3 regions of the Streptomyces armeniacus genome follow, and region 1 is predicted to be linked to each of the others. Evidence: riboswitches for the same ligand, from Rfam matches in the RefSeq annotation. Region 1 holds a riboswitch; each other region holds the start of a gene.
The links. A riboswitch is a leader RNA that binds a small molecule or an ion and turns the genes downstream of it on or off. The one in region 1 is predicted to bind cobalamin.
Positions count from the first base shown of each region.

Region 2: linked by a shared signal. The riboswitch ahead of DVA86_RS17480 (cobalamin biosynthesis protein) and the one ahead of DVA86_RS00875 (energy-coupling factor ABC transporter permease) in region 1 are both predicted to bind cobalamin.
Region 3: linked by a shared signal. The riboswitch ahead of DVA86_RS01450 (ribonucleoside-diphosphate reductase subunit alpha) and the one ahead of DVA86_RS00875 (energy-coupling factor ABC transporter permease) in region 1 are both predicted to bind cobalamin.

Region 1 covers NZ_CP031320.1:198,854-201,104, forward strand. Annotated here, with positions in the region: gene cbiQ (cobalt ECF transporter T component CbiQ) at 1-230, opposite strand, end outside; gene DVA86_RS00870 (energy-coupling factor ABC transporter substrate-binding protein) at 235-606, opposite strand; gene DVA86_RS00875 (energy-coupling factor ABC transporter permease) at 651-1,355, opposite strand; cobalamin riboswitch at 1,385-1,580, opposite strand; gene DVA86_RS00880 (VOC family protein) at 1,775-2,251, opposite strand, start outside.
Region 2 covers NZ_CP031320.1:4,057,560-4,059,810, reverse strand. Annotated here, with positions in the region: gene DVA86_RS17485 (hypothetical protein) at 305-517, shown strand; cobalamin riboswitch at 694-823, shown strand; gene DVA86_RS17480 (cobalamin biosynthesis protein) at 1,009-2,121, shown strand; gene DVA86_RS17475 (cobyric acid synthase) at 2,118-2,251, shown strand, end outside.
Region 3 covers NZ_CP031320.1:332,886-335,136, reverse strand. Annotated here, with positions in the region: gene DVA86_RS01450 (ribonucleoside-diphosphate reductase subunit alpha) at 1-1,113, opposite strand, end outside; cobalamin riboswitch at 1,238-1,388, opposite strand; gene DVA86_RS01445 (GNAT family N-acetyltransferase) at 1,455-1,979, opposite strand; gene mctP (monocarboxylate uptake permease MctP) at 2,075-2,251, opposite strand, start outside.

The sequences.
Region 1 (2,251 bases):
CCCGTGACACAGAAGCCGAGCGGCAGCCGGAACGCCCGCCACAACTGCCGTACGGGCACCCGCGCCGGGCCCAGCAGCACGGCGAGGGTGGCCCCGGCCACCAGCGGCGCGCCCGGCCACGGCGGCAGGCACACCGCGAGGACGGTCAGGCCGAGGCCGAGCACGGCCTTCTCCAGCGGATGGCGGCGGCGCCAGCGGCTGCTGTGCGCCGCCGCGTCTATGGGGAGCACGCGGTTACGGGCGGTGGGTGTCGGCCGCGGCGTCCGTGTCCGCGTCCGGCTGCCCCTCCGCGGTGGCCGCCGCCGCGCGGGCCGCGCCCTGGCGGCGGCCGCGGCGCAGCCCGAAGTAGTACGCCAGCACGCCCGTGCCCAGTGCCGCCTGGAGCGCGAACAGTGCCGACTCGACCTCCCCGGACGGCGGTTCGTACAGCGGCGTGAACCACGGCTCGTAGTCCGGGTCGTTCTCCGTGACGGCCGTCTCCGCCTGTGCGTCAGAGCCGGTGAACGGTTCCTTCCTGTCGTCGCCCAGCCCGAGCGCGAGCGGCAGCACGGCCAGTGCCGCGACGACGGCCAGCAGCAGAGCGTTGATCTTCGCGTTGCGGCTCATCCTGCGCTTCCCGTTCGTGCTGTTCATGTCGTTCGTCCCGCGCATCACGCCACCGCCTTCGGCTGGTTGCCGTCCTGGCGGCTCTTGTCCCGAGCGAACACCCCGAGCCGGGTCAGCTCGCCCTCGCTGGACTGCCGCAGCAGCCGCATCACCAGCACGGTCAGCAGCCCCTCGCTGACCGCCAGCGGGATCTGCGTCACCGCGAAGATGCCGCCGAACTTCGCGAGCGCACCCGGGATTCCGCTCCCCGGGTCCGGGAACGCCAGCGCCAGCTGCACACTCGTCACGCAGTACGTGCTCAGGTCGGCGGCGAACGCCCCCGCGAACACGCACACCATCAACTGCAGTCCGCAGCGCCGCAGCAGCCGGTACAGCCCGTAACCGGCCCACGGGCCGACGACGGCCATCGAGAACACGTTCGCGCCGAGCGTCGTCAGGCCGCCGTGCGCCAGGAGCAACGCCTGGAACAGCAGCGTGATCGTGCCCAGCACCGCCATCACGGGCGGCCGGAACAGGATCGCCCCCAGTCCTGTGCCGGTCGGATGGGAACAACTCCCCGTCACGGACGGGATCTTCAGCGCGGACAGTACGAACGTGAAGGCGCCCGAAGCGCCCAGCAGCAGCGTGCTCTCGGGATGCGCCCGCACCTCACGGGTGAGTACGCGGACACCGTGTGCGACGAACGGAGCGGATGCGGCGCCCCAGGCGACCGCGTGCAACGGGGGCAGATACCCCTCGGCGATATGCATGGCAGGGAAGACCTCTCCAGCACCTCGTGGATGGACAGCGCACCCTGGCCGGTCTCCTGGCTGACGGGTCATGCCGCCCTGGACTCCGCCTTCCCGGACCCCGCGGCTTCCCGCGGCGGTCCAGTGGCCTCCCCGTGGGGATGGAGCCGGACTTCCCGATCACAGTGGCGAGGGCCGCACCGGTTCTGCACCGGTTTCCCGAACACCAAGGCTCTGTGACAGTAGTCGGGGCCGGTGGGCCCCACAACCGGGCCCCCTTACGGGACGGTGTCGCCCCGTTTACCCTTTTTACGCCTCGGGGAGGCGCCGTTCCCTTCGGCGGCGGTACCCCCCCCGGTGGCCGGGCGCGGGCTCGTCGTGGCCGAGGACCGTTCTCAATCGCCGGACGGGCTTGATCGGGCGCGCCTTGAGGGCTGGTTTCAAGTGGTCGTTTGCTGGGGTTTGTTCGTCGCGTCGGCGTGGCTGGGCTGGGTCGCGGCCACCGTGAAGAGGCCGCCGTCCGGGTCGCGGAGGCCCGCCGCGTAACCGAACGGCGTGTCCGTGGGTGGTTCCGTCACCGTGCCGCCCGCCGCCTCCGCCGCGGCCACGGCCGCCCCCACGTCCTCCACGCGGAAGCACACGTGCCAGCGCGGCCTGATGCGCGGGTCCGGGGCCGACTCGACGGCGCCGCCGCGCAGCGTCGCCACCGTGCGTCCCGCGGCCCGTACGATCACCGCGCCGTGCTCGTACTCCACATCGCAGCGGTCCGGGCGGCCCGAGGCCCACTCGAAGACCTCCGCGTAGAAGATCGCCGAGGCGAAGGCGTCCCGCGTACGGAGGTCCAGCTGGGCCGGGGCGTCGTGGTCTCCGGAGCGCCAGCCTGGGCGTACGTCGCCCTCCCAGAAGCCGAAGTTCGC
Region 2 (2,251 bases), 3.9 Mb from region 1:
GGGCCGTACGGAAGCGCGTGCGGACGCCGGTACGGACGCCGGTGCGGACGAGCCCTCGGGGCACGCCGCCGACGGACACGCGGTGGCGATGGCCGAGAGCGGCGCGGCCGACGACGACGAGGACATAGCCGCAGCGGCGACCTCGGGAGCAGCGCCGTCCGGCGCCGCCGATGGCGGCATCCCCCGGCAGCAGGCATCCAGTTCCACTTCCGGTTCCGGTTCCGCTTCGCAGCCGGCCGGTTCACCGGCCGCCAGCCGCACCTGACCGCTACGCCCCTCCCCGCCTCTCTCGAAGGACTCAGCTATGGACATCGACTGGGCCGCTCTCGGCCAGGTCTTCGGCGTCAGCCTGGGGGCGACGGTCGCCCTGGTGGGAGTGTTCACGCTCGGCATCCTCGGCTCCTCCGCGGACAAGTCGGGCGGCGGCAGCACCGTGCTGGCCCGCACCGGCGCGTACGCCTGCTTCGGTCTGTGCGCCGCGGCGGTGGCGTACGGCATCTACCTCATCGCGGCCTAGACGGCCTGGGCCGCACCGCCCGCGGGGCGGTCCGAACGGCGCGCACACGCGGCACGGGCGGCGGCCCGTGCCGCTGTCCGTGTGTCTGCTCACACTCTCCCGTCGCAGGTCAAGGCCGAGTTGACGGTCGATAGCGCACGTGGTGGACTGCCCAACGTTGCCAAACGGCGGCAGGAGAGGAAGCCGGTGCGAATCCGGCGCGGTCCCGCCACTGTCACCGGGGAGCGCTCCCCCAACCCAGTTGTCACGGCCCACAGTTCGGGCTGGAAGGCCGGGGGAGGCGCCGATCCGGGAGCCAGGAGACTCTCGCCGCCGGTCACGTCGAGCCAGGGCGAGGACCCTGAGTGAGGACATACGCCATGCGTGGCTTTTCCGGTCCTGATTCCGCTACCTCTCGCGGCACGAGCCGCCTCCGCCGCCGTGCCGCTCCGCGCGTCCGACGCGGCGCGGCGCCGCCCGGGTCCCGTCCCGCCACCACCGTGCGCTGAGCGGTGCGGACTGCACGCGCCCACACGTACGGCGCGGTCCTCGGCTATCTCACCGACCTGCTGCTCGCCGACCCGCGGCGCGGCCACCCCGTCGCGGCCTTCGGCCGGGCCGCGGGGCGGGTCGAACGCGCGCTGTGGCGCGACCACCGCGGCGCCGGAGCGCTGCACACGGCGCTGTGCGTCGGCGGCGTCACCGCGGCGGCAGCGGCCGCGACCGCGCTCGTACGGGGCGGCGTGCGGGCGGGCGTACGTGCGGACGGACGGCCGGACGCCCACCCGCCGCACGCCTGCGGCGGGTGGGCGGACGCCACGGACGCGCCCGCCCAGTCCTCCCCGCACGCCCCGCACTCCGCCCCGCACGCCGTCCTGACCGCCGCCGTCACCTGGGCCGTACTCGGCGGAACGTCGCTGGCCCGCGAGGCCGCCGCCGTGGGCGCCGCACTCGAGGCGGGCGACCTCGACGAAGCCCGCCGCCGCCTGCCCCGCCTGTGCGGCCGTGACCCGTACGCGCTGGACGCCGACGGACTCGCGCGCGCGGTGGTCGAATCCGTCGCGGAGAACACCTCGGACGCCGTCGTGGGCGCCCTCGTCTGGGGCGCCGTCGCCGGAGTGCCGGGGATGGCCGCGTTCCGTGCGGCGAACACGCTGGACGCGATGGTCGGCCACAAGTCGCCCGCGTACCGGCGGTTCGGCTGGGCCGCCGCCCGGCTGGACGACGTGCTCGGCTGGCCGGGCTCCCGGCTGACGGCGGCCCTCGCCACGCTGGCCGGGCCGGACCCGCGCGGCGCGGCACTTGCCTGGCGTACGGACGCCCGCGCGCATCCGAGCCCCAACGCGGGCCCGGTGGAAGCCGCGTTCGCGGGTGCGCTGGGCGTACGGCTGGGCGGAACGCTCTCGTACGGAGGCCGAATCGAGCACCGTCCGGTGCTCAACGCTCCCGGGCGCACGCCCGTACCGGGCGACATCGCGCGCGCCGTACGGCTGTCCCGGCGCGTCAGCGCGTGCGCGCTCGCCGTCACCCTTGCCGCGCGTACGACGCCCGCTGCCGGCGGGGCCGCCTCGGCAGGCGGACCACACCGGAAGACCGGACCACACCAGAGGAGGGGGCACCGATGACCGGAGGGCTGCTCGTCGCGGGCACCACGTCCGACGCGGGCAAGAGCGTGGTCACGGCCGGGATCTGCCGCTGGCTGGCGCGGCAGGGTGTGAAGGTCGCGCCGTTCAAGGCGCAGAACATGTCGCTCAA
Region 3 (2,251 bases), 130 kb from region 1:
CAGCTCCGGTGTGTCCGAGGGCGAGAACAGCGACCAGCCGGCGTCCGCCTCGACCCGGCGCATGAACTCGTCGGGGATCCAGTGGGCAAGGTTGAGGTGGTGCGTACGGCGTGCCTCCTCGCCGGTGCTGTCGCGCAGCTCGAGGAACTCCTCCAGGTCCGCGTGCCACGTCTCCAGATAGACGCAGGCCGCGCCCTTGCGCCTGCCGCCCTGGTGCACGGCGGCGACGGAGGAGTCGAGGGTGCGCAGGAACGGGACGATCCCGTTCGAGAGCCCGTTGGTGCCGCGGATCAGCGAACCCCGCCCGCGGATACGGGAGTACGACAGGCCGATGCCGCCCGCGTGCTTCGAGAGCCGGGCGACCTGGCCGTAGCGCTCGTAGACGGAGTCGAGGTCGTCCAGCGGGGAGTCCAGCAGATAGCAGGACGACATCTGCGGGTGCCGGGTGCCGGAGTTGAAGAGGGTGGGGGAGGAGGGCAGATAGGCGAGGGTGCTGGTGAGCCGGTACAACTCGGCGACCTCGGTGAGCGCCTCCTCGCCGTCGTCCGCGGCGAGTCCGCAGGCCACACGGAGCAGGAAGTGCTGCGGGGTCTCGATGACGCGGCGGGTGACGGGGTGCCGGAGCAGATAGCGGGTGTGGACGGTGCGCAGCCCGAAGTACCCGAGGCGGTCGTCCGCGCCGTCCGCCTGGGCCGCCGCGACGAGCGCGTCCAGCCGCGCCGCGTGCGTACGGACGAACGCCGCGGTGCCGTCCGCGATCAGCCCCTCGCGGTGCCCGGTCGCGACCGAGGCCGAGAACGAGTGCGCGCCCTGGCCGGCCGCCTCCTCCCGTACGGCGAGGGTGAGGAGCCGGGCGGCGAGCCGTGAGTACGCCGGCTCCTCGCCGATCAGGCCGGCGGCGGCCTCCGTCGCGAGGGAGCGCAGCTCCGCGTCGTCGGAGCCCGGGTGGCGGCCCCGCAGCGCGGCGGCGGCGACCCGGTGCGGGTCGGTGGCGGGGAGGTCGGCGGCGAGGCCGGTGAGGAGCCGGGTCAGCGCCGCAGCGCCGGGGTCCGTACGGGCGGCGGGTGGTGCGCTCGGCGCAGTGGCGGCTGCGGCGGCTGGTGCGGTGGTCACAGGACGTGCTCTCCCTCGCTCGGCCGGAGCCACGGGGAAGCGGTGCGCGCGGGCGCGACGCGGCAGCCGGGCAGCACGGCACGGCTCCGCTCGCGTCCACCGGCCCAAATCCACGAAGCCCGGGACGTGTACGACGCCGTCGGCAGGTGCTCGGGCTCGGCAGGGCCGTACGCGGTGCCGCGTCAGCCCGTGCCACACCGTTGCGGGTCAGCTCCGGATTCGCACCGGATTCCCCTGCGGCGACAGCAGGCCCCACCATACATGTGGTGGCGCTCCATGCGAGCACCCCAATATGTTGTGCCGGACGCCGTGTTGAGTCTTTTGGCGGCCCAGCGCCGTGCTCAGCCCGACGGCGGCAGGTCCACGGTGAACGTCCACAGGGTGAGGTCCGGTATCGGCTGCCAGTCGCGCTCCGGGGTCCGGCGGAAGCCCAGCCGCTCGTACAGCCGGTGCGCCGCGGCCATCTGCGGCTGGCTGGACAGGACGACCCGGTGCAGCCCGAGCGCCCGCGCCCGCGCGAGGCACTCGCGCACCAGGGCCTCGCCTGCTCCGCGGCCGCGCCCCTCCGGCCGTACGGCCAGCATCCGGAACTCGCCCTCGCCGGGCCCGGCTATGTCCGCGTACTGCCCGCCGTCCCCCACGAACGCCACCGCGCCCAGCACCAGCGGCCGCACGCCCGGCCCCGCGCGCTCGGCGGCCACCAGCACCTCCGAGTGCTCCGCGCGGCGGCGGGCGTCACGCAGCTCGGCCAGATATCCGTCCGCCTCGCCGAACGCGAGCAGACCGTCCCCGAGATACGCCTGCGCGGTCAGCTCTCCGACCTCGTCGAGCTCGTCGACCCGGGCCGGCCTGATCGTGATGTCCATGGAGCCAAGCATGCAGCACCCCACTGACAGCGGGCCGTCAGTGGGGTGCGGAGCCGACGCCTCCGGCCGGAGGCGCCGGTACCGTTCTCAGCCGGTCAGGGCGCCTTGGCGACCGGCGGCAGCTTCTCCTGCACGCCCGGGTCGCCCGCGTCCGCGGTGTAGTCGCCGGGCGAGGTCTCGTCGACGCCGTCCGGCGCGTTGAGCGCCCGCAGGACGAACGTCAGGACCAGTGTCACCAGCAGGTTGAGCACGAAGGCCGTCAGCCCGATGTA